DNA from 3 places in the Streptomyces sp. NPDC096323 genome. Region 3 is predicted to be linked to each of the others. Evidence: predicted binding sites of a transcription regulator. Region 3 holds the regulator's gene; each other region holds the start of a gene.
What was found. Region 3 encodes HrcA, which represses chaperone genes, less so after heat shock. Its sites were predicted from a motif close to TTNGCACTCNGNNNNNCNGAGTGCNAA; they were not measured.

Region 1 (10,279 bases), on a different contig from region 3:
CGGGTGAACACGTCCCCGAACCCGGTGTCCGTGGACGCGCTGATTCTCGCGGAGACGGCACCCAGCACCGTGACCGGTTCGGTCAGGACAGGGCCCGTGAAGGTGAGCACGTCGTCGCGGGACTCCAGCGGGCCGTTGTCCCGGGCGCCCGCCGTGCCGGACAGCAGCGGGCCGCCGAGGGACGGCGTGGGGGCGGCGGGGTCGTTGCGGAAGGACGTCAGGGGGGCGGTGTCCGTGGGCGGCTGTCGGGTGAGGTGGCCGTCGGCGGTCGGGAACCACGCGGTGGTGGCCGGGGCGAGCGGCCACGCGTCGAGGTCCTGCCACGCCGCCTCCGCGCCGCCGATGTGGACGCGCACGGGGGTGGGGCGCAGCTCCGAGGGGTCGTCGCACAGGTGCGCGCGGAGCCAGGCCAGGCTCTCGGCGAACACCTGGGGCCAGCCCTTCTGCAGGGCGGAGGTGTGGGTCCAGGGCCCGACGAGCAGGGCGGCCTCGGCGCCGGCCCGGCGCAGCCGCGCGTACTGCGCGATGCTCTGGTCGACGAGGGCGTCGTGCCAGCCGGTGACGAGGGCGGTGGGGATGCCGGGGCGGTCGGCCGCCTCGCCCGCCGACGCGCCCTGCCAGTACGGGTCGTCCGGGTCCGGGTGTGTCATCACGTCGTCCAGCCAGGGCACTTCCTGTCCCAGTGCCGCTGCGTATGCCCCCCGGATCGGGCGGGCGGCGACGATGTCCTTGAGGTGGCGTTGGAGCCGCAGGGTCGCCTTGATGAACGGCAGCATGCCGCGGTGCTGGTGCGTCATTCCTGTGCCGACGAGGAGCGCGTTCTCCAGGTGGAGCGCGCCGTCGGTGTGGAAGAGGGCGTACGGGTCGTGCAGGCCGACCTGGACGACCATGGCCTTCAGCTCCGGCGGCGGGTCCAGGGCCAGTGCCCACTGGACGTAGCCGAGGTAGCTGGGTCCGACCGTGCCGAGGGTCCCGTTGAACCAGGGCTGTTCGCGCAGCCAGTCGAGCGTGGCGAGGCCGTCGGCGGCCTCGTTGCGCCAGAGGTCGAACGCGCCGCCCGATCCGCCGGTGCCGCGGCAGCTCTGCAGGACGACGTGGAAGCCCTGTTCGGCGAAGAGCATCCCGTACTGAGGGGACCAGGGGACGCCGCGTCCGTAGGGCGAGCGTACGAGGAGGGTGGGGAAGTCGCCCTGACCGCGGGGGAAGTAGTGGTCCGTGATGAGGGGGCTGCCGTCCGCGGCGGGAACGGTCAGGCCCGGTTCCCAGGCGATCCGGTGGCGCCTCGCCGGAAGCCCGCGCCAGGTGGCCCGCATCAACCGGGCGGACAGCGGGGGCTTCGCGGACGCCGGCGTCCGGGCGGGCCTCGGCCGGGCGTCGTGCGTGGGTGATGTCATCGTTCGCCTCCATCGCTCGATGTATTCTCGTACTGCGTACGAGAATAGTCGATGCTTGGATGAGTCACACAGGAGCCTCAGCCCGAGGAAGGGAACAGCAGGATCGTGACCCGTGCCGACGCGCCCGGCGCCACCGGCGTCGACCCCCGAGAACTCTGGCTGACCCCCGACCGGCCCCGCCGGGGGCGCAGGCCGGCCTTCAGCCGCGAGGCGATCACGGTGGCGGCCGTCGCCCTGGCCGACGCGGAGGGAATCGACGCGGTCACCATGCGGCGGGTCGCCGCGGAGGTGGGCGCCGGCGTCATGTCGCTCTACAGCTACGCCCCCGACAAGGAGACGCTGCTGGACCTGATGATCGACCACGTCAACGGCGAGCTCCCCGCATCCGGGCCGCTCACCGGAGACTGGCGGGCCGACCTCAAGGGCATCGGGCATCTCCAGCGCGACCACATGCTCCGCCACCCCTGGCTGGCCACCGCCGTGCCCGCCCGCCGTACCCTCGGCCCCCGCACCCTCGCCTTCCTGGAGCACGCTCTGGCAGCCCTGCGCCCCAGCGGTCTCGACGGCGGAGCCCGCTTGGAGGTCTTCGCCCAGCTCACCGCGTTCGTGGCCGGGCACGTGGCCCACGAGATCGCCCAGGCCGATGCCGCCCGGTCAGCCGGCCGGGCCGCGGCCGAGGCGCTCTACCTCGCCGCCGTCGCAGCGGACGGCCACCACCCGGAACTGGCCGAGGCCCTCGCCTCCGCCGGACGTCCCGTCACCCCCGACGCCACGTTCGCCCGCTTCCTCAACCGGCTGGTCGACGGGCTCGACGCCGGCTGAAGCGGAAACGGAAGACCGTGACCGCGGTGTGCCGTCTGTGGGAGAGTTCCGCACCGTGACGACAGCCTGCGACGACATACGGATCACCTCGCTCGCCGAGCGGCCCGCGCTGATCCCCCGGGTGTACGAGATCGCCGACACCTGGCCGCCCTTCATCCCGCACGACCTCGTCGGCAGCGCCCTGCTGGGCCGGGTCGTGGAGGACTTCCCCGACTACTGCGTGGTGGCGACCGACGGGGACCGCGTCGTGGCGCGCGGTCTCGCCGTGCCCTTCGACGGCTCGGCGGACGGCCGCGAGGCGACGCCCGATCAGGGCTGGGACCGAGTGCTGACCTGGGCGTACCAGGACCGGCGGCGCGGGCGGGCGGCCACGGCCGCGAGCGCGCTGGAGATCACCGTGGACACCGCGTACCTGGGCCGGGGGCTGTCGTACCGGATGCTGGAGGCGATGCGGGGCGCCGCCGCCCGGCGCGGCCACGACGCGCTGTTCGCCCCGGTCCGCCCGACGGCCAAGCACCTGCACCCGCACGTCCCGATGGCCGAGTACATCGGCCGGCGGCGCGGCGACGGGCTGCCGGAGGACCCGTGGCTGCGGGTGCACGTCAGGAACGGCGGGACCATCGTGAAGGTCGCTCCGGCGTCGATGACCGTCAGCGGATCGCTCGCCCAGTGGCGCGGCTGGACGGGCCTGCCGTTCGACCTGGACGGCGAGGTCGAGGTGCCGGGCGCGCTCGTCCCCGTACGGTGCGACCTCGCGCTCGACCGTGCGGTCTACGTCGAGCCGAACGTGTGGATCCGGCACCGGACGGCCGGTGACGGCACATCGGAGTAGCGGACGGCGGCGGGCGCCGTCCGGGCATGACACCGGCCCCCGGGGACGCATCCCCGGGGGCCGGTGTCGTGTACTGCTGTGCAGGAACTACCGATCCGTGAGGATCAGAAGTCCATGTCACCGCCCGGCATGCCGCCCGGAGCGCCGCCGGCAGCGGCCTTCTCCGGCTTGTCGGCGATGACGGCCTCGGTGGTGAGGAAGAGCGCGGCGATGGACGCGGCGTTCTGCAGGGCGGAGCGCGTGACCTTCGCCGGGTCGATAATGCCCTCGGCGATCATGTCGACGTACTCGCCGGTCGCGGCGTTGAGGCCGTGACCGATCGGCAGGTTGCGCACCTTCTCGACGACGACGCCACCCTCGAGACCACCGTTGACGGCGATCTGCTTGAGCGGGGCCTCCAGCGCCAGCCTGACGGCGTTGGCGCCGGTCGCCTCGTCACCCGAGAGCTCGAGCTTCTCGAAGACGGCCGAGGCCTGGAGCAGAGCCACGCCACCACCGGCGACGATGCCCTCCTCGACAGCGGCCTTGGCGTTGCGCACCGCGTCCTCGATGCGGTGCTTGCGCTCCTTGAGCTCGACCTCGGTCGCGGCACCGGCCTTGATGACGGCCACGCCGCCGGCCAGCTTCGCGAGGCGCTCCTGGAGCTTCTCGCGGTCGTAGTCCGAGTCGGAGTTCTCGATCTCGGCACGGATCTGGTTGACGCGGCCCTGGACCTGGTCGCTGTCACCGGCGCCGTCGACGATCGTCGTCTCGTCCTTGGTGATGACGACCTTGCGGGCGCGGCCGAGCAGGTCGAGACCGGCGTTCTCCAGCTTGAGGCCGACCTCTTCGGAGATGACGGTGCCACCGGTGAGGATGGCGATGTCGCCGAGCATGGCCTTGCGGCGGTCACCGAAGCCCGGGGCCTTGACGGCGACGGACTTGAAGGTGCCACGGATCTTGTTGACGACCAGGGTCGACAGGGCCTCGCCCTCGACGTCCTCGGCGATGATCAGCAGCGGCTTGCCGGACTGCATGACCTTCTCGAGCAGCGGAAGGAGGTCCTTCACGTTGCTGATCTTCGAGTTCACGATCAGGATGTACGGGTCGTCCAGGGACGACTCCATGCGCTCCATGTCCGTGGCGAAGTACGCCGAGATGTAGCCCTTGTCGAAGCGCATGCCCTCCGTGAGCTCGAGCTCCAGACCGAAGGTCTGGGACTCCTCGACGGTGATGACGCCTTCCTTGCCGACCTTGTCCATGGCCTCGGCGATGAGCTCGCCGATCTGGGTGTCAGCGGCGGAGATGGAGGCCGTCGAAGCGATCTGCTCCTTGGTCTCCACGTCCTTGGCCTGCTCCAGGAGGGCGGCGGAGACGGCCTCGACGGCCTTCTCGATGCCCCGCTTGAGAGCCATCGGGTTGGCACCGGCGGCCACGTTGCGAAGGCCCTCGCGGACGAGCGCCTGAGCGAGAACGGTGGCGGTGGTCGTACCGTCGCCGGCGACGTCGTCCGTCTTCTTGGCGACCTCCTTGACGAGCTCCGCACCGATCTTCTCGTACGGGTCCTCCAGCTCGATCTCCTTGGCGATGGAAACACCATCGTTGGTGATCGTGGGGGCGCCCCACTTCTTCTCAAGGACGACGTTGCGGCCCTTGGGGCCGAGGGTGACCTTGACGGCGTCGGCGAGCTGGTTCATGCCGCGCTCAAGACCGCGCCGGGCCTCCTCGTCGAAGGCGATGATCTTGGCCATATGAAGTGGTCCTCCCGGACAGGGGTGGATTCTCCGGACCGAGAGGCGCCCGCGACGGACGGCCTGCGTGTCTGCCGGTTCCTTGCCCCGGAGACCTGCGGGCCTCACCGGCCCGGTCCAAGTTTCTGTCACTCTCACCCAGAGAGTGCTAAGCCAATAATTAGCACTCGACCCCCGAGAGTGCAAGCGTCCCCCTCGGAGTGTGGACAGCGGCCGGGGGAGACTCACGAGCCTCCTGGGACGCGCGAAGGGTCCGTACCCCTGGGGTACGGACCCTTCGTGCGTGAGTAGTGACGTCGGCCGGTTGCGCGACGGCTGGCCGGGCTCAGCCGACGGCGAGCTTGACCATGTCGGCCTGGGGCCCCTTCTGGCCCTGCGAGATCTCGAATTCAACTCGCTGACCCTCTTCGAGGGTGCGGTATCCGTCCATCTGGATCGCGCTGTAGTGGACGAAAACATCCGCACCACCGTCGACCGCGATGAAGCCGTACCCCTTCTCCGCGTTGAACCACTTGACGGTGCCCTGAGCCATGCCTAACTCCCCTATTACTGGCCCTTGCACAGGACCGCACTTCGCGGGCCCGGGTCAGAACTCACCCTCCGACAGGAGAGGGCTCGTAGCGCCGGAACGCGTCGACCGCGGCCGAATGTATCTGCCCAACTGCCCTCTGCAACAGGTCAATCGGACGAGAATTCTGAGCAGCACCGATCGCCCGAATGCGGGGAAGTGAGGGGATTCCTGGGCAAGTCGGGCCAGGCAAAGGCGACTTATGGCGCAAGGAGCTCGGGCACTTTGGCTGCTTCTAGTCGTGGCCAGGCGCATTCTCATATGCGGGCGGCACGGGCAGCGGAGGGGGCTTCCCACACTCTACCGCGCTCAACCATGCAGAATTGCCCCCTCCGCTTCTCTCGCAGAGGGGGCAACTCCGGTGACACGGTGAAGTCGGGCCGGCCCTGAGAGGGCCTACGCCCGCGGCTCAGCAGCCGCCGGCGACGGCCGGGATGATCGAGATGCCGGCACCGTCCGGCGTGACCGTGTCAAGGCCGCCCTCGAAGCGCACGTCGTCGTCGTTGACGTACACGTTCACGAAGCGCCGCAGCTTGCCCTGGTCGTCCAGGACGCGGGCGGCGATGCCCGGGTGGTCCTTCTCCAGGGACTCGATGACCTGGGAGAGGGTCGCGCCCTCGGCCGGGACCTCGGCCTGGCCGCCCGTGTAGGCGCGAAGGATGGTGGGGATACGGACCTTGACGCTCATGGTGGGTGCCCTTCCTGGTGTCGGGTGGTCAGCTGTTGGCGAGGCCGGCGGCGCGGAAGGACTCCAGGCTCGGGCGGATCGTGGCGCTCGCCTGGGCGGTGGCGGCCACGGCTTCCAGCGTCTTGAGGCCGTCACCGGTGTTCAGGACGACGGTGGTGAGCGTCGGGTCGAGCACGCCGGCGTCGATCAGCTTCTTCGTCACGCCGACCGTCACCCCACCGGCCGTCTCGGCGAAGATGCCCTCGGTGCGCGCCAGCAGCTTGATCGCGTCGACGACCTGCTCGTCGTTGACGTCCTCGACTGCGCCGCCGGTGCGGCGGGCGATGTCCAGGACGTACGGGCCGTCGGCCGGATTGCCGATCGCCAGGGACTTGGCGATCGTGTTCGGCTTCTGGGGCCGGACGACGTCGTGACCGGCCTTGAAGGCCGCGGAGACCGGGGAGCAGCCCTCGGCCTGGGCGCCGAAGATCTTGTACGGCTTGTCCTCGACCAGGCCCAGCTTGATCAGTTCCTGGAGGCCCTTTTCGATCTTCGTGAGCTGCGAGCCGGACGCGACCGGGATGACGATCTGGTCGGGCAGCCGCCAGCCGAGCTGCTCGCAGATCTCGTACGCGAGGGTCTTGGAGCCTTCGCCGTAGTACGGGCGCAGGTTGACGTTGACGAAGCCCCAGCCCTCGCCGAGCGGGTCGCCGATGAGCTCGGAGCAGAAGCGGTTGACGTCGTCGTAGTTGCCCTCGATGCCGACCAGCTCACCGCCGTACACCGCGGCCATGACGACCTTGCCCTGCTCCAGGTCGTGCGGGATGAACACGCAACTGCGCAGTCCGGCCCGGGCGGCGGCGGCACCGACGGCGCCGGCGAGGTTGCCGGTGGAGGAGCAGGAAAGGGTGGTGAATCCGAAGGCACGGGCGGCCTCGACGGCGATCGCGACGACACGGTCCTTGAAGGAGTGCGTCGGATTCCCGGAGTCGTCCTTGACGTACAGAGCGCCGGTGACGCCCAGCTCGCGGGCGAGGTTGTCGGCCTTGACCAGCTTGGTGAAGCCGGGGTTGAGGTTGGGCTTGTCGGCGACGTCGGAGGGGACCGGCAGCAGCGGCGCGTAACGCCAGATGTTGTCGGGTCCTGCCTCGATGCGCTTCTTCAGCTCGTCCGGGGAGCCGCTCGGCAGGTCGTACGCCACTTCGAGCGGCCCGAAACAGGACGCGCAGGCGAAAATGGGGCCGAGTGCGAACCGCTCTCCGCATTCGCGGCAGGAAAGTGCCGCGGCGGGACCGAGGTCCACAGAAGATTCAGTGTGTGCTGCAACAGTCTCAACAGCCATGATGGCGAGGCCCTTTCTCCTCATCTTCCTCGCGACGCGTTTCGTCACGAGACGGAATTGGCACCTTCCCCACCTGACCTCGCGGTCGGCGGGAGGGTTGCCGGGACTTCAACGGGCCGTTCCCTCTGTCCCTCTGGATGAGCGCTATGGCACTGGACCATGGATCCAGGCGTTTATCGGCGGGCGGACCCCGGCATGCGAGGGTCGTCCGCGTTGTTCAGACTGTAACCGAAGCACCGGACTGTTGAGATAGCCGTCCGTACCGCGAGATGGATCACATGCAGGGAGTACCGACCGTGCTCGAAGAGGTCGAACGCTGGCTGACCAGGCGTTCCTGGTCCGCCGACGACCGTCCGCTGGACCGTCTGCTGGACGCCAGGAACGAGGCGCACGGCACGCGCGTGAGCGTGGTGCTGCCCGCGCTGAACGAGGCGGAGACGGTCGGGGACATCGTCACCACGATCCGGCGTGAGCTCATGGAGAAGGTGCAGCTGGTCGACGAGCTCGTGGTCATCGATTCCGGTTCCACGGACGCCACCGGAGAGGTCGCCCGCCGGGCGGGGGCCCGGGTGGTCCACCGGGACGCGATCCTGCCCCGCATACCGGCCGTCCCCGGCAAGGGCGAGGTGCTGTGGCGGTCACTCCTGGTGACCAGCGGGGACATCGTCTGCTTCATCGACGCGGACCTGAAGGACTTCTCGGCGGACTTCGTCTCCGGCACCGTGGGCCCGCTGCTGACCGACCCCTCGGTCCAGTTCGTCAAGGCGATGTACGACCGCCCGCTCGGCGGAACCACTGCTCAGGGCGGCCGGGTCACCGAAATGGTGGCACGCCCGCTGCTCAATCTGCACTGGCCCCAGCTGGCCGGTTTCGTCCAGCCGCTCGGCGGCGAGTACGCCGTGCGCCGCTCGCTGCTGGAGCGCCTGCCGTTCCCGGTCGGTTACGGAGTGGAGCTGGGCCTGCTCGTCGACTCCCTGCACACGGTCGGTCTGGACGCACTCGCCCAGGTGGACGTCGGCGTCAGGAAGCACCGTCACCAGGACGGCCAGGCGCTCGGCCGGATGGCGGCCACGATCTACCGGACCGCCCAACTCCGCCTGACTCGCGGACCTCTGGTCCGTCCGTCGATCACCCAGTTCGAGCGCGGCGAGCACGGTTTCGTCGCGCACACCTATCCGGTGGACACCGAGGAGCGGCCGCCGATGTGCGAGATCGAGGAGTACGTTTCACGCCGCGCGGCCTGAAACGGTCTGACTTCGCACGTTTGGGCGGTTCGTGATCGGGCTAGATTCCGCCCATGGTCTCCGAGCACGCCCACACACCTCAGCCCGCTGCCCAGGTACTCGTCGCGTCCAACCGCGGCCCCGTCTCGTACGCGCTGCGCGAGGACGGCTCCCTCGACGCCAAGCGCGGCGGGGGCGGACTCGTCTCCGGTCTGAGCGCCGTGGACGACAAGATGTGGGTCTGCGCCGCCCTCGGGGACGGCGACCGGGAGGCGGTGCGGCGCGGGGTCGGAGAGCCGGGCGTCCGGATGCTCGACATCGACGCGCGGGTGCACGCCGACGCGTACAACGGCATCGCCAACTCGGTGCTGTGGTTCGTGCACCACCTGCTCTACCAGACGCCCGTCGAACCCGTCTTCGACGCGGAGTTCCGCCGGCAGTGGGCCTCCTTCGAGACGTACAACCGGGCCTTCGCCGAGGCGCTCGCCGAGGAGGCGGGCGAGGGCGCGGCGGTCCTCGTGCAGGACTACCACCTGTCGCTGGTGCCCGGCATACTCCGCGAGCTCCGCCCGGACCTCAGGATCGGCCACTTCTCCCACACCCCGTGGGCGCCCGTCGACTACTTCCGGCTGTTGCCCGACGACATCGCCGAACAGCTGCTCCACGGCATCCTCGGCGCCGACCGCGCGGCCTTCCTGACCCGCCGCTGGGCGGACGCGTTCATCGGCTGCTGTACGGAGATCCTCGGCGGCACCGGCCGCACGAGGATCGGGGTGCACGGCCTCGGCGCCGACGCGGACTTCCTGCGCCGCCGCGCCCATGAGCCGGATGTGGACGAGCGGATGGCGGCGCTGCGGGAGCAGGTGGGCCCCGGCCGGAAGGCCATCGTGCGGGTGGACCGTACGGAACTCTCCAAGAACATCGTCCGCGGCCTGCACGCCTACCGCGCCCTGCTCGACGAGCGGCCCGAATGGCGCGGGCGCGTCGCCCACATCGCGTTCGCCTACCCCTCGCGGCAGGACCTGGCGGTCTACCGGGAGTACACGGCCGAGGTGCAGCGCGTCGCCGATGAGATCAACAAGGCGTACGGGACGGCGGACTGGACCCCGGTCGTCCTCCACGTCAAGGACGACTTCGCCCGCTCGCTGGCGGCGTACCGGCTGGCGGACGTGGCGCTCGTCAACCCGATCCGGGACGGGATGAACCTGGTCGCCAAGGAGGTCCCGGTCGTCTCCGACGCCGGCTGCGCGCTGGTGCTGTCGCGGGAGGCGGGGGCGTACGAGGAGCTGGGCGCCGACGCGATCACGGTGAACCCGTACGACGTGTCCGCCACCGCCGCCGCCCTCCACGAGGCGCTGACGATGGCGGACGACGAGCGGGCGGCCCGCACGGAGCGGCTGGCCGCGGCGGCCACCGCGCTGCCGCCGCAGCAGTGGTTCCTGGACCAGCTAGAGGCGCTGCGCCAGGGCTGACAGGAACGCGACGACGGCCCCCGGGCCGGGCAGCGACAGGTCGGCGCGCTCGGCCAGTTCGGGTACCTCCGCGCCGCTGCAGACCAGCAGGCCGGGGGTGCCGTCGGGGCCCTCGGTGCGGAGTTTGTCGACGGCGGCGTACGCGGCGAGGTCGCCCAGGTCGTCGCCCGCGTACAGCACGGACGCGGCGCCGGTCTCGTGCACGTACCGGGTGAGGGCGACGCCCTTG
Region 2 (10,279 bases), on a different contig from region 3:
AGCGTCACATGCCGCGGGGGCGGCGGGCTGCACGGGCGGGATGCGAGCGGTCGCGTCCGGGGACCCGACCGGTCTCCGCACCCCTGGCCCGGGGTCGCCCCGTCCGCCCGCGAGCGGACGGGGAGTGGATCGGGCGGCCGGTCCCGGGAGGCTGTCGGGTCATCCCGGACGGGGGTGGGCCCGAGGTCACCCGGCAGCCGCTCAGCGGACCAGGCCCCAGCGGAAACCGAGTGCCACCGCGTGCGCGCGGTCGGAGGCGCCGAGCTTCTTGAACAGGCGCCTGGCGTGCGTCTTCACGGTGTCCTCCGAGAGGAACAGCTCACGGCCGATCTCCGCGTTGGAGCGGCCGTGACTCATCCCTTCGAGCACCTGGATCTCACGCGCCGTGAGCGTGGGCGCCGCGCCCATCTCGGCCGACCGCAGCCGGCGCGGGGCGAGCCGCCACGTCGGATCGGCGAGGGCCTGGGTGACGGTCGCCCGCAGCTCCGCCCGGGAGGCGTCCTTGTGCAGGTAGCCGCGAGCCCCCGCGGCGACCGCCAGCGCGACCCCGTCCAGGTCCTCGGCGACGGTCAGCATGATGATCCGCGCCCCGGGATCGGCCGAGAGCAGCCGGCGGACGGTCTCCACACCGCCCAGACCGGGCATGCGTACGTCCATCAGAATCAGATCCGAACGGTCGGCGCCCCAGCGGCGGAGGACTTCCTCCCCGTTGGCCGCCGTCGTCACACGCTCGACGCCGGGCACGGTCGCGACCGCGCGGCGGAGCGCTTCTCGGGCAAGCGGGGAATCGTCGCAGACGAGAACGGATGTCATGACCGCCCTCCGAAGCTGATGCGCGTCACCTTGAGCCTCCAGGCTGTTACCAGTCGTCACCTGTGCGGTTGACGCTCTCGGACATCTGCCCGATCGCTTTCTCTGCCAACCGCCTCCGCACTCTCAACGATGGTCACTCGAAAGAGTTACGGGTCGGACAACCGAGTTCGGCACTCTACGTGAGGGGTCGTACACGGAGGAGAGCGCCACGGGGTCGTCCAGCCGTCAACCGAACCTTCCGACGAACTTATGCACCATTTAGCGGGATTTCTTCCCTTTTGCTGGTGTCTGTGGCTAGATTCGCAATCAGTCATATTTACATCTACTACGACCGTAGATGTACGGTCAGGGGCACGGCACGACGGACGACCACGACGTTTCCGACTCAGCACGGTTTCGAGGGGACAAGCAATGGCAGATTTCTCCCGCCTTCCCGGACCCAACGCCGATCTGTGGGACTGGCAGCTGCTGGCGGCCTGCCGCGGGGTCGACAGCTCCCTGTTCTTCCACCCCGAAGGGGAACGCGGAGCCGCCCGGAGCGCCCGCGAGACCTCCGCGAAAGAGGTCTGCATGCGCTGCCCGGTACGCGCCGAGTGCGCCGCGCACGCGCTGGCGGTACGCGAGCCCTACGGAGTGTGGGGAGGACTGACCGAGGACGAGCGCGAGGAGCTCATGGGCCGCGCCCGCAACCGGCTGATCAGCGCGGCGACACCCTCGTCCCCGCCCGGGCACGGCTGACACCCACCACGCCGAACCACAACAGAAACGTTTCTTCACACCGAGCCCGGCCCGGGACCGAGGCACGCGCCGGTCCCAGCGACGGCCGTCCCCCTGCGCCCGACCGCCCAGAGCCCGACCGCTCAGCGCGCAGCCGCCAGCGACAGCTGGTCCAGCGTGGCCGCCACCGCCGGGACCTGCGCCAGGTCGGGCAGGGTCAGCGCGACGATCTCGCGCTCGATGGCGGGCTCCACCGAGACGGTCCTGGCTCCCCTCGGGCGTACCGACTCGATCGCCAGCGCCGGCAGGACGGCCACTCCCAGCCCCGCGCCGACCAGACCGATCACCGCTGGGTAGTCGTCGGTGGCGAAGTCGATGCGCGGGGTGAAACCGGACGCCTCGCAGACCTCCACCAGCTGCCAGCGGCAGCGCGGGCAGCCGGCGATCCACGGCTCCCCGGCGAGTTCGCCGATGCCCACCTCGCTCCGGTCCGCTAGCCCGTGCCCCTCGGGAAGCAGGCCGATCAGCCGGTCGGTGAGCAGGGGCCGCACCACCAGGTCGTCCCACTCGGCACCCTGTGTGCCGTACCGGAAGGCCAGCGCGATGTCGCAGTCGCCGTCCCGCAGCATCTCCACCGAGCGCGGCGGCTCGGCCTCGACCAGCGAGACGCGGGTGCCGGGGTGAGCGGCACGGAGAGCCGCCAGGGCGCCGGGGACCAGGGTGGAGCTGCCGCTGGGGAAGGAGACCAGCCGGACCCGGCCGGCGCGCAGCCCGGCGATCGCGGCGACCTCCTCCTCCGCGGCGGTGAGCCCGGCGAGGATGCCCGAGGCGTGGCGTACGAGCGCCTCACCGGCCTGGGTCAGCCGCATCTCGCGTCCGGTGCGGATGAGCAGCGTGGTGCCCGCCGAGGACTCCAGGGCCTTCATCTGCTGGCTCACGGCGGGCTGGGTGCAGCCCAGCTCGCGTGCGGCGGCGGAGAAGGAGCCGGTGCCGGCCACGGCGCGCAGGACTCGGAGATGACGGGCTTCGATCACCCCTCGAATATAAGGGACTCTTGGGCTTCCTGCGCATTATTGGCGCGCGCCTTTGGGTCGGATGTCGCTACCGTGCGGGCATGACTGCCATGACTGTCCTGACCGTGAACGCCGGCCGCCCGACGCCCGCGCCCTACACCGACTCCCCGGGCGGCGTGACCGGGATCGACAAGCGCCCCGTCGAGGGGCTCATACGGGTCTGCGACCCGGGCCCGAAGGGTGAGGGCGGCAGCGGCGTGGCCGGGGACGCGGTCTGCGACCTGCGCCACCACGGCGGCTCGCACCAGGCCGTGTACGCCTTCGCCCGCGAGGAGCTCGACGCGTGGGAGCGGGAGCTGGGGCGCCCGCTGGCCAACGGCTCGTTCGGCGAGAACCTGACCACGAGCGGCGTGACGGTCAGCGGCGCGCTGATCGGCGAGCGCTGGCGGATCGGCGCGGAACTGGTCCTGGAGGTCGCCTCCGGCCGGATTCCGTGCCGCACGTTCGCGGGCCACCTCGACGAGGCGCGCTGGGTCAGGCGGTTCACGCAGGCGGCGGCCCCCGGGGCGTACCTGCGGGTGATCACGCCGGGCAGCATCCGGGCCGGTGACCCGGTCGAGATCGTGCACCGGCCGGACCACGAGGTGACCGTGGAACTGGAATTCCGGGCCGCGACGACCCGGCGTGACCTGCTGCCGCTGGTGCTGCCGGCCGGTGAGGCGCTGGACCCCGAGGCCCTGCGGAAGGCACGCGAGTACGTGGCGCGCCAAGGGGCGGGCGACGAGCGCCGGACGGGTCGTCCGCAGGCGCACTCGGGGCACTAACGTGCCGCCTATGACGACTGCACTGATTACGGGCGCGACCGCGGGCATCGGGGCCGCCTTCGCGCGGCGGCTCGCGGCCGGGGGGCACAACCTGGTGCTGGTGGCCCGCGACACCGACCGGCTGCGGGAACACGCCACCGAACTCCACGACCGGCACGGCATCGAGGCCGAGGTGCTGACCGCGGACCTGTCCCTGGACGAGGGGATCGCCGCCGTCGAGGCCCGGCTGGCGGACCGCAGGCAGGCGGTCGATCTGCTGGTGAACAACGCCGGGTTCGGCAACAAGGGCCAGTTCCTCGACGTGTCCATGGCCGACGAGCTGGCGATGCTGAAGGTGCACTGCGAGGCGGTCCTGCGGCTGACCTCGGCGGCTGCCGCAGGGATGAGGGAGCGCGGCAGGGGCGGCGTGGTGAACGTGGCCTCGGTGGCCGCCTTCGTGCCGCGCGGTACGTACGGGGCGTCCAAGGCGTGGGTCGTGCAGTTCACCCAGGGCGCGGCGAAGGACCTGGCCGGTTCGGGGGTGCGGATGATGGCGCTCTGCCCCGGCTTCGTACGGACGGAGTTCCATCAGCGGGCCGGGATGGGCACCGGCAACATCCCGGGCTGGATGTGGCTCGATGCCGACAAGCTGGTCGCCACGGCGCTGGCGGACCTGGCGCGCGGCAAGTCGCTCTCGATCCCGGACGCGCGGTACAAGGCGTTGATGGGGCTGGTGAAGGTGACGCCGCGCGGCCTGCTCGGAGGGGTGACCTCCAGGACGGGCCGCAAGTACGGACCTCAGTGAGCGGTGGTTACGGCACGCCGCCGCCCGTAGGCGCCGCCCCCCCCACGCGAAAGGTCCGGCACCCCCGAAGGGGCGCCGGACCTCACCGCTTGCGCGGAAGAACTACCGCTAGTGCCGTGACCGGCAATGTTTGCCCCATAAGGAGCGTCGTCCAGTGCGTGCGATCGCAAGGCGGCCGGAAGTCCTTGATGGGGGCACCTCCCATGCCCTTCGGGCTATGGGGGAGGAGCTACCAGGACTTTTGGCCAACGCAGCGAGCGTGCGTGCCGGGCGGCGCGACGGGGCAAAGCCTGCCGGGAGGGGCGCTAGTGCGAGTGGCCGTGGCCGTGACCGGCGTCGGCCTCGTCCTCGGCCGGCTTCTCGACGACCAGGGTCTCGGTCGTGAGCAGCAGCGACGCGATGGACGCGGCGTTCTCCAGGGCGGAGCGGGTGACCTTGACCGGGTCGATGACGCCGGCCTTCACCAGGTCGCCGTACTCGCCGGTCGCGGCGTTGAAGCCCTGGCCCTTGTCGAGCTCGGAGACCTTCGAGGTGATGACGTAGCCCTCGAGGCCCGCGTTCTCCGCGATCCAGCGGAGCGGCTCGACGGCGGCGCGGCGCACGACCGCGACACCGGTGGCCTCGTCGCCGGTCTTGCCGAGGTTGCCCTCGAGGACCTTGACAGCGTGGACCAGAGCGGAGCCACCACCGGAGACGATGCCCTCCTCGACCGCGGCGCGGGTCGCGGAGATGGCGTCCTCCAGACGGTGCTTCTTCTCCTTGAGCTCGACCTCGGTGGCAGCGCCGACGCGGATCACGCAGACACCGCCGGCCAGCTTCGCCAGGCGCTCCTGGAGCTTCTCGCGGTCCCAGTCGGAGTCCGTGGACTCGATCTCGGCCTTGATCTGGTTGACGCGGCCGGCGACCTCGTCGGACTTGCCGCCACCGTCGACGATGGTGGTGTCGTCCTTGGAGACGGTCACGCGGCGGGCGGTGCCCAGCACGTCCAGACCGGCCTGGTCGAGCTTGAGGCCGACCTCCTCGGCGATGACGGTCGCACCCGTGAGGGTGGCGATGTCGCCGAGCATGGCCTTGCGGCGGTCACCGAAGCCGGGGGCCTTCACCGCGACGGCGTTGAAGGTGCCACGGATCTTGTTGACGACCAGGGTCGACAGGGCCTCGCCCTCGACGTCCTCGGCGATGATCAGCAGCGGCTTGGAGGCACCGGCCTGGATGACCTTCTCCAGGAGCGGCAGCAGCTCCTGGATCGAGCCGATCTTGCCCTGGTGGATCAGGATGTACGGGTCGTCGAGGACGGCCTCCATACGCTCCTGGTCGGTCACCATGTACGGGGACAGGTAGCCCTTGTCGAAGGCCATGCCCTCGGTGAAGTCGAGGTCCAGACCGAAGGTGTTGGACTCCTCGACGGTGATGACACCGTCCTTGCCGACCTTGTCCATCGCGTCCGCGATGAGCTCGCCGACCTGGGTGTCCTGCGCGGAGAGCGCGGCCACGGCGGCGATGTCGGACTTGTCCTCGATCGGGCGGGCGGTCGCGAGGAGCTCCTCGGACACGGCCTTGACCGCGGCGTCGATGCCCTTCTTGAGGGCGGCCGGGGACGCGCCCGCGGCCACGTTGCGCAGGCCCTCGCGGACGAGCGCCTGGGCCAGGACGGTGGCGGTGGTCGTGCCGTCACCGGCTACGTCGTTGGTCTTGGTCGCGACCTCCTTCACCAGCTGGGCACCGAGGTTCTCGTACGGGTCGTCCAGCTCGACCTCGCGCGCGATGGTGACACCGTCGTTGGTGATGGTGGGCGCACCGAACTTCTTGTCGATGACGACGTTGCGGCCCTTCGGACCGATCGTCACCTTCACCGTGTCGGCAAGCTTGTTGACGCCGCGCTCGAGGGCGCGACGGGCGTCCTCGTCGAACTTCAGGATCTTCGCCATGGAGCTGAACTGTCCTCTCAAAACAAGAACTGCGCCCCTGCCGCCCGGCAGTTATTTCGCAGGGGGCCAGGGGCGCAGAACAGAAGCAAACTTGGGTGAATTACTTCTCGATGATCGCGAGCACGTCGCGGGCCGAGAGGACGAGGTACTCCTCGCCGTTGTACTTCACCTCGGTGCCGCCGTACTTGCTGTACAGAACGACATCGCCGGTCTTGACGTCGAGCGGCAGGCGCTCGCCGTTCTCGAAGCGGCCCGGGCCCACGGCCAGGACGACGCCCTCCTGGGGCTTCTCCTTGGCAGTGTCCGGAATGACCAGGCCGGAGGCCGTGGTCTGCTCGGCGTCGAGCGGCTGGACCACAATGCGGTCCTCGAGCGGCTTGATCGCAACCTTGGTGCTGGTCGACACGATCCGGTCTCCCCCTTCGGAGATCTCACGGGGTTATCAGTCTTTGGGGTGGCGACCAGGTGGGCCCGTCGTCGCGGGTGCCGGACCTGCCGGTCGCACAGAACTGCTGGCACTCTCCAGTGGGGAGTGCCAGCACTGAGACTATGACCGCGATTAGCACTCGGTCAAGCGGAGTGCCAATTCACGCCCCTCGTGGCGTACGGGGTCCGCGTCCCGCGGAGCGGCTACCGCCTCGCGCACCCCGCGGCCACAGCCCCTCCGCCCGACCGCACCAGCCGCTCCGCGGACCCGCGTACCGGGGCCCGCCCGCCGCAGGCGACGACGACCATCGCGCCCGGCGCCCCGTGGTCACCGCGCACCGCAGGGGCACTCCGAGACGGCTTCACCCGCTGAACCGCCTTCCGGCCCAACCGCTCGATCGGGTCCACGGACTGCGCGCAGCCGGCGGTGGCGGTCAGGAGCGCACCGGTGGTCAGCAGTCCGGCCAGCAGCCGGTGCGCCCTTCTCATACGTAGTCCTCCAGCCGGGCCACGGCGTACCCCTTGTCCGTGACGACCTTCATGACGTTGCGGATCATGTCGGGCATGCTGCCCTTCCAGTCCTCCTTGCCCCGGAAGTGCGTGAGGATGATGTCGCCGGGGTGCAGGTCCTGGTCCTCCTCCCGCCACTCCATGCGGTCGGGGAACGCCTCCGCCGCCCACAGGGGCACGGCCGTGATGCCGCAGGACTTGGCGATCCGCAGGGTGTCGCCGTCGTAGTTGCCGTACGGGGGCCTGAAGAGCCGGGGTCGCTCGCCGAACTGCTGCTGCATGATGTCCTGCTGGTCGCAGATCTCCCGCTTCTGCTCCTCGTACGAGAGGCCGGGCATGTAGCGGTGGTTCAGCGTGTGGTTGCCGAGGACGGCCCCGCGGGCCTGGGCCTCCTTGAAGTACGCGTAGTTGTCGCGCACCACGTAGTCGGTGAGGAAGGCGCTGTACGGGATGTTCAGCTCCGCCATCATCTTCAGCAGCTCGGGGTCCTTGTCGTCCCCGTCGTCCATCGTCAGGAAGACGATCTTCTTGTCGGTGGGGACCGTGGTGAAGACCGGCGGCAGCGAGGCGTTCCCGCCCTCGGTCTCGAAGCCCTCGCGGGTGGTGAGGCGCGGCTTGACGGCCGGCGGCGCGGGCGGCGCCAGCGGAGTGCTCGCCAGGCCCCACTTCTTCGCGGCGACGGCCCGTGCGGCCTGGGCGAGGCGCGCCTTCCGGGCCTGCGCCGCGACCGAACCCGCCGCCCCCACCGGGGGGCCGCCCGGCTGTCCGGCCCTGGCGGCGGCCGCGCGGCCGGGGTCCGGGTCGGACGCGGCGTGACCGCCGGTTTCGGCCGCGCAGCCGGAGCCGGCCGCGGCGACCAGGAGCGCGGCGAGGACCGCGAAGCCCGGCCGGCGCCGCAAACCGCCCCGGCCGCGTCCGCCACTGCCGCGCAGAGGGCCCCGACCGCCCTCCCCACCGCTCCGCCCGCCCGACACCGCACCCGGTCTGCGCATCTTCATGGCGAATTCTTCCTTTTGTCGTACCAGCTGCATGGCGCCGCATCCTGCCAGCCCCGGGCCGGGCCGCCGGGCCGACACAGCGCCCGCCCCGCACACTCCCCCGGCTGGCGCACAGCCGACTGGCCCACAATGGGGCGGGTGAACGCTCTCGACCCGACCGTCCCGCCCGACGCCCCCGACCCCCTCGCCGCCTTCCTGGCCCTGCGCACCCCCGAGGGCGCCGAGCTGCTGGCCGCGCTGCGGTCGTACGACCCCGCCACCGAACTGGCCACCGCCACCCGGCTGCGCCGCACCCACCCGGCCGCCCTCGTCTCGGCCGCGCTGGGGCAGGCCCGGCTGCGGCAGCGGGCGGCGGCGAAGTTCGGCGCCGAGGACGCGCAGCGGATGTTCTTCACGCCGAACGGGGTCGAGCAGGCGACCCGCACCTCGGTGGCCGGCTACCGCGCGCGGCGGTTCGCGGACGCCGGGGTGCGCAGCGTCGCCGACCTCTGCTGCGGGATCGGCGGCGACGCGATCGCCCTGGCACGGGCCGGGATCTCCGTCCTCGCCGTGGACCGCGATCCGCTGACCGCCGAGGTGGCCCGCGCCAACGCCGCCGCGCTCGGCCTGGAGGCGCTGATCGAGGTGCGGTGCGCCGATGTCACGGAGATCGACACCTCGCCGTACGACGCGGTGTTCGTCGACCCGGCCCGCCGGGGCGGGCGCGGCCGGATCTTCGACCCGGAGGCGTACTCCCCGCCCCTGTCCTGGGCGACCGCGGCCGCGCTGAAGGCGCCCAGGGCCGCGCTGAAGATCGCCCCGGGCGTCCCGCACGAGGCGATCGGCCCGCAGGCGGAGGCCGAGTGGATCTCGGACGGCGGCGACGTGAAGGAGGCGGTGCTCTGGTTCGGCGAGGGCTTCGAGGCGGGCTCGTACCGCGCGACCCTGCTCCCGTCCGGCGCCACCCTGTCCGCCCCGGCCGCGCTGCCCGCCCCGCCGGTCGGGCCGGTGGGGCGCTATCTCTACGAGCCGGACGGCGCGGTGATCCGGGCGCATCTGGTCGCCGGGATCGTGGAACGGTGCCACGGCCGGCTGTTCGACGAGATGATCGCGTACGTCACGAGCGACGAGCTGTACGACTCCCCGTACACCGCCGGTTACGAGATCACCGATCAGCTGCCGTTCAACATGAAGCGGCTGAAGGCGCTGCTGCGGGAGCGGAAGGTCGGCGTCCTCACGGTGAAGAAGCGCGGCTCGGCGGTCGAACCGGAGGAACTGCGGCGGAAGATGAAGCTCCAGGGCCCGAACGCGGCCACGGTCTTCCTGACCCGGGTCGCGGACGCGCCGACGATGCTGATCGGCCGCCCCGTGACCGGCCCGGAGGCCGGTCTGCGCTGACACCGGCCGGACGGCACGACCGCAGGGCGGGGCCCAGGATCAGCGGTGGGCACCGCCCCTCATCGAGATCAGCGGTTCAGGGGCAGGTGCCCCGAGCAGTGTCCGCAGGACCCAACGCCGGTGCCAGTACGCCTTGGTGGCGCCGATGAGGCCGATCAGCCAGCCGATGAATCCGAGACCCATGGCCAGGGCCATCAGCCCATAGGTGTCATCGCCCGCGACGGCGCCCGCCGGCACGATGAAGCAGGCGTACAGCCCGCAGGCGCACAGCGGGAACGAGCCGAGGAGCCAGAACAGACTCACGCCCGGCAGCCGGTACGCGGCATCGTTCACCGGATCGCGGGCCAACTCCCCCCACTGTGTGAGGAGTCGGCGCACCTGCCGGTCCCGACGCAGGCCGATGACGACGAGGATGACGGCGGGCACGAGGCAACAGGCGCCCAACGCCAGCATGATGACGCCGAGGAAGGCGCTGATGACGTCGTACGACTCCTCGAAGGTGATGAGCGCGGTACCGGTCAGCGCCCAGCCGAGCGCGCCGAGCGCTCCCCACATCCACAGCAGTCCGAACCGGCCGGGGCCCATGTGCATCCTCACCAACGCGCCCAGGATGAAGGCCCGGTCGGCGAGCAGCGCTCCCCGGTCGGGCCAGGTGCGTATCTCCACGGGCGGCGGGGGTGGCGGCAGCGCAGGTCGGTTGGCCATGAGCCAGACCTTATCGACCGCCAGGCGCCCTCCTCTTGCGCTGCGCGGGAGACCGGCCGCCTCAGGCGTTGCGCAGGGCCTCGATGTCCAGCCGCTTCATGCCGAGCATCGCCTTCATCGCGCGGGCCGCCTTCTCCGGGTCCGGGTCGGTCAGCGCCTCGCCGAGACCGGGCGGGATGATCTG
Region 3 (10,279 bases):
CGCCGGCGTCCGCGCCAGCGACTCCAGCGCGATCCGGATCGCCTCGTCCAGCTGCGGGTCGCGGCCCGCCGCATGGTCCTGCGGGGTCATGACGACCTCGACGTCGGGGTCGACGCCGTGGTTCTCGACGCCCCACCCGTACCCCTCCAGCCAGAAGGCGTACTTGGGCTGCGTGACCAGCGTGCCGTCGACGAGCCGGTACCGGCTGTCGATGCCCACCACGCCGCCCCAGGTGCGTACGCCGACCACGGGCCCGATGTTCAGCGCCTTGATCGCCGCGTTCACGATGTCGCCGTCCGAGCCGGAGAACTCGTTCGCCACGGCCACGACGGGGCCGCGCGGCGCGTCACCCGGGTAGCTGTAGGGCCGCATGCCGCGGGGCAGGTCCCAGCCGACGATGCGGCGGGCCAGCTTCTCCACGACCAGCTGCGAGGTGTGGCCGCCGCGGTTCTCCCGTACGTCCACGACCAGGCCCTCGCGGGCGACTTCGGTGCGCAGGTCGCGGTGGATCTGCGCCCAGCCCGAGCCGACCATGTCGGGGACGTGGAGGTAGCCGAGGCGCCCGCCGGACTGCTCGTGGACGTACGCGCGCCGGTCGGCGATCCACGCGTGGTAGCGCAGCGCCTCCTCGTCCGCGATCGGCACGACGACGACATGGCGCGGGTCGCCGCCGTCGACCGGTGAGACGGTCAGCTCGACGGGTTTGCCGGCCGAGCCGGTGAGCAGCGGTGCCGGACCGGTCAGCGTGTCGACCGGGTGGCCGTCGACGGCCGCGATCGTGTCACCGGCACGCACCGCGACGCCGGGCGCGGCGAGCGGCGCCCGGGCGGCCGGGTCGGAGGTCTCGGACGGCAGGATGCGGTCGATGCGCCAGCTCCCGTCGTCCGCCCGGGAGATGTCGGCGCCGAGCAGCCCCTGCCGGGCGGAGTCGTCGCGCCAGCCGCCGGAAGGGGTCACATAGGCGTGCGAGGTGCCGAGTTCGCCCTGGACCTCCCAGAGGAGGTCGATGAGGTCGTCGTGGGTGGCGACGCGCTCCAGGACCGGCCGGTAGCGGTCCAGGACGCCGTCCCAGTCGATGCCGCCCATGTCGGAGCGCCAGAAGTTGTCCCGCATGATGCGCCCGGCCTCGTCGTACATCTGACGCCATTCGGCGGCCGGGTCGAGGGTGCGGCGCACGCGGGACAGGTCGACGGTGACGTTGCCGTCGTCGCTGTCGTCGTCGGAGGCGGACACCCGGCTGTCGGACGGGACGACGCGCAGCTTGCCGTGGCTGTGCAGGACCAGCCGCTTGCCGTCACCGCTGACCGCGAACCGGCTGATGTCGGAGGCGAGTTCCTCGCAGCGCAGCTTCTCCAGGTCGTACCGCTCCAGGACGGTCTCGGGGCCGTTGGCGTCGGGGGTGGCCGCACTCGTGCCGAGCACTCCGGTCACCGGGTGGCGCAGCCACAGCAGACCGTCCCTCGCGGCGCGCAGCGAGGAGTAGCTGGCGGCCTCGACGGGCAGCGGCACGATCCGGTCGGCGAGGCCGTCCAGGTCGATGCGGGTGACGGGGAGCGCGGTGGGGTTGTCCTCGCCGTCGCCGCCCTTCTCCTTCTCGGTCGGGCGGCCGTGGAGCTGCGGCCCGAACGGCGAGGGGGTGGTCGCGGCGAGCGTCAGCAGGTGCGGACGGCAGGCGCCGATGAACGCCATGTCGAAGACGTGGGCGTCGTAGATGGGGTCGAAGGCGCGCTCGGAGAGGAAGGCGAGGTGCTTTCCGTCGGCGGTGAAGGCGGGCGCGAAGTCCCGGAAGCGCAGCGGGGTCGCCTCGGAGACCGACAGGTCCGCCAGGTGCGCGAGCTTGAGCTGGCTCAGTGGCTCGGGGCCGGGGTGCGACCAGGCGAGCCAGGCGGAGTCGGGCGAGAAGACGAGGCCGGAGGCGTCGCCGTGCTCGCTGCGGTCCACCTCGTGGACCTCGCCGCTCTCCCGCTCGACGATCAGGACGCGTCCGTCGTGGGCGGCGACGGCGAACCGGCTGCCGTCGGGGGCCGGTGCCAGGTCGAGGACCCGGCCGATCCGGCCCGCGGCGAGGCGGCGCGGCACGGCTCCCGGGCCGGTCCCGGTGGCGGGTGCGCACTCCAGCGCGTCGTCGCCCTCTGCGTCGGTGACCCAGACGACGTGCTGGTCGCCGTCGGCCTGGAAGGCGTGGGGCAGCCTGGCCCGTACGCCGGGCTCGACGGCGAGCGCGCGGGCCGGGCCCTCGCGGTGGGTGACCCAGTGGACGGCGCCGCGGGATCCGACGGCGCTGCCGCGGCCGGTGCGGTCGGGGGACGCGGTGTGCAGGTGGCTGCCGGCGTGGACCGGGTGCGGCTGGAGGTCGGCGCGCTGGCCGCCGAGCCGGATGTCGAGGCGGCGGGGTTCGTCGCTCTCCAGGCTGTCCAGGAGCCAGAGTTCACCGGCGGACGCGTAGGCGACGCGCGTGCCGTCGGTGGTGGCGTGCCGGGCGTAGAAGTCGTCGACGCCGGTGTGCCGGCGCAGGTCCGTGCCGTCGGGGAGGGAGGAGTAGAGCGCGCCGACGCCTTCGTGATCGGAGAGGAAGGCGATCCGCTCGCCGACCCACAGGGGGCACTCGATGTTGCCGTCGAGCGCTTCGTGGACGCGTACGAACTCCGCCGGGTCCTCTTCGGCCGCGATCCACAGCTTGCCCGCGGTGCCGCCCCGGTAGCGCTTCCAGGTGGCCGCCTCACGCCCCATGGTGGCCGAGAGCAGCAGGACCCGTCCGCCGGGACCGTACGCGAGGGAGCCGACCGGCCCGTACGGGAGGGTCCGGGCGGGACCGCCGTCGACCGGGACGGCCCGGGCCCAGCTGCGCCGCAGCGAGACCTGGCCCTGGGTGCTGGTGACCAGCACGTCGCCGTCGGGGGTCCAGCCGCGTACGGCGGTCCGCGCGTCACCCCAGTGCGTCAGCCGCCGGGAGGAACCGCCGTCGACGGGCGCGAGGTGCACCTCGGGCGCCCCGTCCCGGGTGGACGTCCAGGCGACGAGGGTGCCGTCGGGCGATATGCGCGGCTGGGTGACGGGACGGTTGTCGGCGCTGACCCGCCAGGCTCGGCCGCCGTCGAGCGGCGCGAGCCAGACATCGTCCTCGGCGGTGAAGACGATCGAGTCGCCCTGGACATGGGGATACCGGAGGTAGGAAGGCTGTGTCACACCGATCACCCTAGGCCGCGCCAGTGGCCGGCGGAACGGAGATGGCCGGAGTCCGCCGTACGGTGCATGCCCGGCACACGCAAAAGGCGTGCACGCAACGGGGCGGGCGCCTACGCGCCGGCTGTGCCGAATGCCCGGGCGGCTCCGGTCACTTGCCCTGGGGCCTCTCGGTGACCGTGACGGTCACCGTGACCGTCGGCCGGGCCCCTCCGCCGCCGCCCCCGCCGCCGCCCTTGCCGTCGTCCGGCGCGGCGGTCGGGAGCGGCGCCTCGCAGTTGCCGAGCAGGCTGGCCCGGAACACCGTGCGGCCGTCGGCCTTCGCGGTCAGGTCGCCGCGCACGCACCGGCCGTCGACCGCCTGCCGGACCTGGCCGGCGACCGTGATGTCCCGGCCGTCCTTCGTCCTGCCGCTGCAGTCGACGTCGGCGATGCGACGCGGGGAGGCGGTGGCCGAACCCGCCCGTGCGGGCGACGCCTTGGCTCCGCCCCCGTTCACGTTCGCCGTGCAGGTCAGCCACTGCACGTCGACACCTTCGTGCTCCAGTGCACGGGTGGCGGTCCGGTCGGTGGTCACGGCGATGGACGCGGTGTTGAGCCCGTCCGTGGGTTCGCACGCGGTGACGCCCACGACCGCGGTGGCCGCGAGGCAGACCGCGGCCGGAATACGACGGGTCGCCCGGCGACCCCACGCCCTTGATGTCCCCATACGGGCAGCTTCCCACCGCCCTTGACCCGGCGGTAGACCGCTTGCGGCCACAACCACTCGAAAGGGAAGCTCTTATGACCAGCGGCCCGTGCGCCCGAGCAGCAGCGCGGTCGCCGCGGTGCCCGCCGTCGAGGTGCGCAGTACGGTCGTTCCGAGCCGGCAGGTCCGGGCGCCGGCGGCGGCGAACACCGCCAACTCATCGGGTGAGACGCCCCCTTCGGGGCCGACGACCAGCACGATCTCGCCCTCGTCGGGCAGTTCGACGGTGGCCAGTGGCTCACTCTCGCAACCACGGTCCTCGTGCAGAACCGCCGCGAAGTCGGACGTGGCCAGAAGTGCGGCAACCTGTTTGGTCGTCATCGCGTCCACCACGTCCGGGAACCGCACGCGGCGCGACTGCTTGCCGGCCTCGCGGGCCGTATTGCGCCACTTCGCCAGGGACTTGAGGCCGCGGTCGCCCTTCCACTGGGTGATGCAGCGGGCGGCCTGCCACGGCACGATCGCGTCGACACCGGTCTCCGTCATCGTCTCGACGGCGACCTCGCCCCGGTCTCCCTTGGGCAGCGCCTGGACGACGGTGATGCGGACGCCGGGACGGGGTTCCTCGTGGACGGACTCCAGATCGGTGATCACCAGCCGGTCCTTGCCCTCGGCGGCCATCACGACACCTTCGGCCCATCGCCCGCGCCCGTCCGTCAGGACGACGTCCTCACCGGCGTGCAGGCGTTTCACCGAGACGGCGTGCCGGCCCTCGGGGCCTTCCAGGACGAACTCCGGCCCCTGCGGCAGCTGTTCGACGACGAAGACGGGTGCCGTCACTGTGTACTCCTCGTGCTCAGTGCCGTCCGTGCGGCGTCCAGTTCCTCGGCGAGCAGTCTGACCAGCCGGCCGGCGGGCAGTTCGCGGGCCATCCGGTGGCCCTGCCCGGCCCACAGTGCCATGCCCTGCGCGTCCCCGGCCTTGGCCGCCGCCTTGCGCAGCGCGGCCGTCAGATGGTGCACCTGCGGGTAGGCGGCGGGGGCGTACGGTCCGTGCTCGCGTACGAAGCGGTTGACAAGGCCGCGGGCCGGGCGGCCGGAGAACGCCCGGGTCAGGGTGGTGCGGACGAACAGCGGGTTGGTCAGGGCCTGCTTGTGGAGCAGATGGGCGCCCGACTCGGGGCAGGGCAGGAAGGCGGTGCCGAGCTGCGCGGCGTCGGCGCCCGCCGCCAGCACCGCGGCGATCTGGGAGCCGCGCATCAGCCCGCCCGCGGCGATGACCGGTATCTGCACGGTCTCGCGGACCTGGGCCACCAGGCAGAGCAGTCCGGTACCGGCGCCGTCGGCCTGCGGGTCGTCGCGGAACGTGGAGTGGTGGCCGCCCGCCTCGACGCCCTGGGCGCAGACGGCGTCGGCGCCCGCCCACTGGGCGGCCTGGGCCTCCTCCGGCGAGGTGACCGTGACGACGGTGTACGTGCCCGCCGCGGCGAACGCGTCGAGGGTGTCGCGGGAGGGGCATCCGAAGGTGAAGGAGACGACCGGGACGGGGTCCTCCAGCAGGATGGCGAGCTTGGCCTCGTAGCCGTCGTCGCCGCAGGCGTCGGTGTCGCCGAGCGGGGTCTCGTACCAGGAGGTCTCGCCCGCGAGCTGGTGCCGGTACACCTCGACCGCGGCCGGGTCGGCGAGGTCGGGCTGCGGCATGAAGAGGTTGACGCCGAAGGGCTGGCCGGTGAGGCCGCGCACCTGTTTGATCTCGTTGTACATGCCGTCCGCCGTCTTGTACCCGGCGGCCAGGAAACCGAGCCCGCCGGCCTCGGCGACGGCCGCGACGAGCTGCGGGCAGGACGTGCCGCCCGCCATCGGGGCCTGCACGATCGGATACCGGCAGAGATCGGTCAACTCGGATGACATGACCGCATCGTGTCATGTCCTTCGTGTCCCGCGATGCCCACCCCGCTGCCACGTTTTGTCCGCAATGCGGTACGGGCCCGGAAACCGGGCCCGTACGACATCGGTGCGTGGATCTAGCGGCCGTTGAACGCGTCCTTGAGGCGCGAGAACAGGCCCTGCTGCCCGGGCTGGAACTGGCCGGTGGGCCGCTCCTCGCCGCGCAGCTTCGACAGCTCGCGCAGGAGGCGTTCCTGTTCCGGGTCCATCTTGGTCGGGGTCATCACCTCGACGTGCACGATCAGGTCGCCGCGCCCGCCGCCCCGCAGGTGCGTGATGCCGCGCCCGTGGAGCGGGACGGACTGGCCGGACTGGGTGCCCGGCCGGATGTCGACCTCCTCCAGACCGTCGAGCGTCTCCAGCGGCACCTTGGTGCCGAGGGCCGCCGCCGTCATGGGGATGGTGACCGTGCAGTGCAGATCGTCGCCGCGCCGCTGGAACACGGCGTGCGGCAGCTCGTGGATCTCGACGTAGAGATCGCCGGCCGGGCCGCCGCCGGGGCCGACCTCGCCCTCGCCCGCGAGCTGGATGCGGGTGCCGTTGTCGACACCGGCGGGGATCTTCACCGTGAGCGTGCGCCGCGAGCGGATGCGGCCGTCACCGGCGCACTCCGGGCACGGCGTCGGCACGACCGTACCGAAGCCCTGGCACTGGGGGCAGGGCCGCGAGGTCATGACCTGGCCGAGGAAGGACCGGGTGACCTGGGAGACCTCGCCGCGGCCGCGGCACATGTCACAGGTCTGGGCGGAGGTGCCGGGTGCGGCGCCCTCGCCGCTGCAGGTCGTACAGACGACGGCCGTGTCGACCTGGATGTCCTTGGTCGTACCGAAGGCCGACTCGGAGAGGTCGATCTCCAGCCGGATCATGGCGTCCTGGCCGCGGCGCGTGCGCGAACGGGGTCCGCGCTGCGACGACGCACCGAAGAACGCGTCCATGATGTCGGAGAAGTTGCCGAAGCCGCCCTGTCCGAATCCGCCCGCGCCGCCACCGCCTCCGGAGGCGGACAGCGGGTCGCCGCCGAGGTCGTAGACCTGCTTCTTCTGAGCGTCCGACAACACCTCGTAGGCGGCGTTGATCTCCTTGAACCGCTCCTGGGTCTTCGGATCGGGGTTCACATCCGGGTGCAGCTCGCGGGCGAGCCTCCGGAAGGCCTTCTTGATCTCGTCCTGCGAAGCGTCGCGGCGCACGCCGAGTACGGCGTAGTAGTCGGTGGCCACTTACGACTCCGCCAGGATCTGTCCGACGTAACGTGCCACTGCGCGTACCGCTCCCATCGTTCCGGGGTAGTCCATGCGGGTCGGTCCGACCACGCCGAGTTTGGCGACTGCCTCGTCGCCCGAACCGTAGCCGACCGCGACGACGGACGTGGAGTTGAGCCCTTCATGGGCGTTCTCGTGCCCGATACGTACGGTCATGCCCGAGTCCTTGGCCTCGCCGAGCAGCTTCAGCAGCACGACCTGCTCCTCCAATGCCTCCAGCACCGGCCGGATCATCACAGGGAAGTCGTGCCCGAAGCGGGTGAGGTTGGAGGTGCCGCCGATCATCAGCCGCTCCTCCGTCTCCTCGACGAGGCATTCGAGGAGGGTCGAGAGCACGGTGGACACGGTTGACCGGTCCTCGCTCTCGAAGGATTCCGGCAGGTCCTGCACCAGCTGCGGGACGTCCGCGAAGCGGCGTCCCACGACCCGGCTGTTGAGCCGGGCCCGCAGATCGGCGACCGAGGTCTCACCGAACGGCGCGGGGCAGTCGACCAGCCGCTGTTCGACCCGGCCGGTGTCCGTGATCAGCACGAGCATCAGCCGGGCGGGGGCCAGCGGCAGCAGTTCCACGTGCCGCACCGTCGAGCGGGTCAGCGAGGGGTACTGCACGACGGCGACCTGCCGGGTCAGCTGCGCGAGCAGCCGCACGGTACGTCCCACGACATCGTCGAGGTCGACCGCGCCGTCGAGGAAGTTCTGAATGGCGCGGCGCTCCGGCGACGACAGGGGCTTGACGCCCGCGAGCCGGTCGACGAAGAGCCGGTAGCCCTTGTCCGTCGGGATGCGTCCCGCGCTGGTGTGGGGCTGGGCGATGAAGCCCTCGTCCTCCAGCACCGCCATGTCGTTGCGAACGGTGGCCGGGGAGACCCCCAGCTGGTGCCGCTCCGTGAGCGCCTTGGAGCCGACGGGCTCCTCGGTGCCGACATAGTCCTGGACGATGGCGCGCAGCACTTCGAGTCTGCGTTCGCTGAGCATCGCGCACACCTCCAGCTGTGTCCTCGGTGGTTCCCGGGCCGTTCCCGGATCCCGCCCTGGCACTCGGTACGTACGAGTGCCAGCGGTCCCCCGCCAGTGTACGGCGACGGGGCGGCCCCCTAGCAAGGGCGACCGGCCACGCCACCGCGCGACTGCGCAGGTCGATGCCGATAGCGTCGCCGTATGGACGCCTCTTGGGAAGAGTTCGGCTGGGAGCGACTCGGACACGGTGTGGGCCGGCGACGGCTCCCGGTGTGGGATGCGACGGTCGCCCTGGTGTGCGGGCCGGACGGAGTGCTGCTCTGCGACACCGGTTCGTCACTCCGTGAAGCGGCCGGGGTGCGTGGCCAGGCACAGGCGCTGCTCGGCCGGAGGGTGACGCATATCGCACTCAGCCACCCCCATTTCGATCACGTGCTGGGCACGGCGGCCTTCGCCGGGACGCAGGTGTTCGCCGCGGTCGGCATGACGGATCTGCTCAGGCGCGGGGCGGACGAACTGCGCGACGACGCGGTGCGGCACGGTCTGCCCGCACACGACGCGGCCGAGTCCGCCGATGTACTGGTGGCGCCGCATCACGAGGTGTCGGCCGAGTGGACGCTCGATCTGGGCGGCGGGCGCGAGGTGCTGCTCGCGAACGTGGGCCCGGGGCACAGCGGCCACGATCTGGCGGTGTTCGTCCCCGCCGCCCCGAGCTCGCCCGGCTCCCCCGCGATCGTGTTCTGCGGCGACCTGGTCGAGGAGTCCGGCGAGCCCCAGGCGGGCCCGGACGCCTTCCCCGGGCACTGGCCGGCGGCGCTGGACCGGCTGCTGGAGCTGGGCGGCGAGGACGCTCTGTACGTGCCGGGGCACGGGGCCGTGGTGGACGCCGCGTTCGTACGGGCGCAGCGCGACGCCCTCGCTGCCAGGTTCGGCGTGTCGTAGTCCGCTCGCCGCTTATCGTCGTCCGATGCGCAGCTACCAGCCGGACCTGACCCCGCCGTGGAAGAAGTCGGCCCCCGCCCCCGAGGTGCCCGCCGACCCGGATCTGGTCGTGGAGGAGGCCGTCACCGGATTCTGCGGAGCGGTGATCCGCTGCGAGAAGACGGCCGAGGGCCCGACGGTGACCCTGGAGGACCGCTTCGGCAAGCACCGGGTCTTCCCGATGGCGCCGCGCGGCTTCCTGCTGGAGGGCCGCGTCGTCACGCTGGTCCGCCCCGCGGCGGGCGGCCCCGCCAGGCCCGCCCGTACGGCCTCCGGTTCGCTTGCGGTGCCCGGTGCGCGGGCCCGGGTGGCGCGGGCGGGGCGGATCTACGTGGAGGGCCGGCACGACGCGGAACTGGTGGAGCGGGTCTGGGGCGACGACCTGCGCATCGAGGGCGTGGTCGTGGAGTACCTGGAGGGCATCGACGACCTCCCCGCGATCGTCCGCGAGTTCGCCCCGGGTCCGGACGCGCGCCTCGGGGTGCTGGTCGACCATCTGGTCCCGGGCTCCAAGGAGTCCCGCCTCGCCGCGCAGGTCTCCGACGGGAACGTCCTGGTGGTCGGCCACCCGTACATCGACGTGTGGGAGGCCGTGAAGCCGTCGTCCGTGGGGATCGCCGGCTGGCCCGTGGTGCCCCGCGGCCAGGACTGGAAGACAGGCGTGTGCCGGGCGCTGGGATGGCCGGAGAACACGGGCGCGGCATGGCAGCGGATCCTGTCCACGGTCCACTCCTACCGCGACCTGGAACCGGCGCTGCTGGGCCGGGTCGAAGAACTGATCGACTACGTGACAGCGCCTCCCGCGTAGGGTCGCACCTCCAGCCCCTCGGGCACTCCTCCGCGCGGCCCGCGCCCACCCCCTCAGTCCACCAGGTCCCGCACCACCGCATCCGCCAGCAGCCGCCCCCGCAAGGTCAGCACCGCACGCCCCTCCCCGTACGGCCCCGGCTCCAGCAGCCCGTCCGTCACCGCGCGTCCCGCCGCCGCGAGACCCGCCGGGGCGAGCAGCGACAGCGGGCAGCCGTCGACGAGCCGCAGCTCCAGCAGGATGCGCTCGACCCGCCGGTCCTCCGCGGAGAGGATCTCGCGGCCCGCGCCGGGCGAGCGTCCCTCGGCCAGCGCCTGCGCGTACGCCCCCGGGTGCTTCACGTTCCACCAGCGCACGCCACCGACGTGGCTGTGCGCGCCGGGTCCGGCTCCCCACCAGTCCGCCCCGCGCCAGTACAGCTCGTTGTGCAGGCAGCGGCCCTCGGGCGTCCGGGACC

Region 1: the regulator HrcA is predicted to act here: its motif matches at 4,939-4,965, upstream of groL (chaperonin GroEL).
Region 2: the regulator HrcA is predicted to act here: its motif matches at 6,639-6,665, upstream of groES (co-chaperone GroES).

What each region holds. Positions count from the first base shown of each region.
Region 1 is NZ_JBEOSI010000011.1:210,011-220,289, reverse strand. It holds gene ABTX18_RS29175 (CocE/NonD family hydrolase) at 1-1,394, opposite strand, end outside; gene ABTX18_RS29170 (TetR/AcrR family transcriptional regulator) at 1,500-2,216, shown strand; gene ABTX18_RS29165 (N-acetyltransferase) at 2,272-3,048, shown strand; gene groL (chaperonin GroEL) at 3,153-4,778, opposite strand; gene ABTX18_RS29155 (cold-shock protein) at 5,104-5,310, opposite strand; gene ABTX18_RS29150 (MoaD/ThiS family protein) at 5,756-6,034, opposite strand; gene thrC (threonine synthase) at 6,063-7,355, opposite strand; SAM riboswitch class I at 7,373-7,499, opposite strand; gene ABTX18_RS29140 (glucosyl-3-phosphoglycerate synthase) at 7,652-8,599, shown strand; gene ABTX18_RS29135 (alpha,alpha-trehalose-phosphate synthase (UDP-forming)) at 8,653-10,050, shown strand; gene otsB (trehalose-phosphatase) at 10,027-10,279, opposite strand, start outside.
Region 2 is NZ_JBEOSI010000005.1:268,533-278,811, forward strand. It holds gene ABTX18_RS15995 (response regulator transcription factor) at 202-813, opposite strand; gene ABTX18_RS16000 (WhiB family transcriptional regulator) at 1,225-1,551, shown strand; gene ABTX18_RS16005 (LysR family transcriptional regulator) at 1,674-2,564, opposite strand; gene ABTX18_RS16010 (MOSC domain-containing protein) at 2,654-3,367, shown strand; gene ABTX18_RS16015 (SDR family NAD(P)-dependent oxidoreductase) at 3,378-4,151, shown strand; gene groL (chaperonin GroEL) at 4,457-6,079, opposite strand; gene groES (co-chaperone GroES) at 6,180-6,488, opposite strand; gene ABTX18_RS16030 (hypothetical protein) at 6,710-6,994, opposite strand; gene ABTX18_RS16035 (polysaccharide deacetylase family protein) at 6,991-8,046, opposite strand; gene ABTX18_RS16040 (class I SAM-dependent methyltransferase) at 8,143-9,390, shown strand; gene ABTX18_RS16045 (hypothetical protein) at 9,430-10,095, opposite strand; gene ABTX18_RS16050 (VOC family protein) at 10,157-10,279, opposite strand, start outside.
Region 3 is NZ_JBEOSI010000002.1:381,607-391,885, reverse strand. It holds gene ABTX18_RS05725 (S41 family peptidase) at 1-3,186, opposite strand, end outside; gene ABTX18_RS05720 (hypothetical protein) at 3,335-3,892, opposite strand; gene ABTX18_RS05715 (16S rRNA (uracil(1498)-N(3))-methyltransferase) at 3,965-4,711, opposite strand; gene ABTX18_RS05710 (nitronate monooxygenase) at 4,708-5,781, opposite strand; gene dnaJ (molecular chaperone DnaJ) at 5,895-7,034, opposite strand; gene hrcA (heat-inducible transcriptional repressor HrcA) at 7,035-8,051, opposite strand; gene ABTX18_RS05695 (MBL fold metallo-hydrolase) at 8,235-8,975, shown strand; gene ABTX18_RS05690 (DUF3097 domain-containing protein) at 9,001-9,822, shown strand; gene hemW (radical SAM family heme chaperone HemW) at 9,876-10,279, opposite strand, start outside.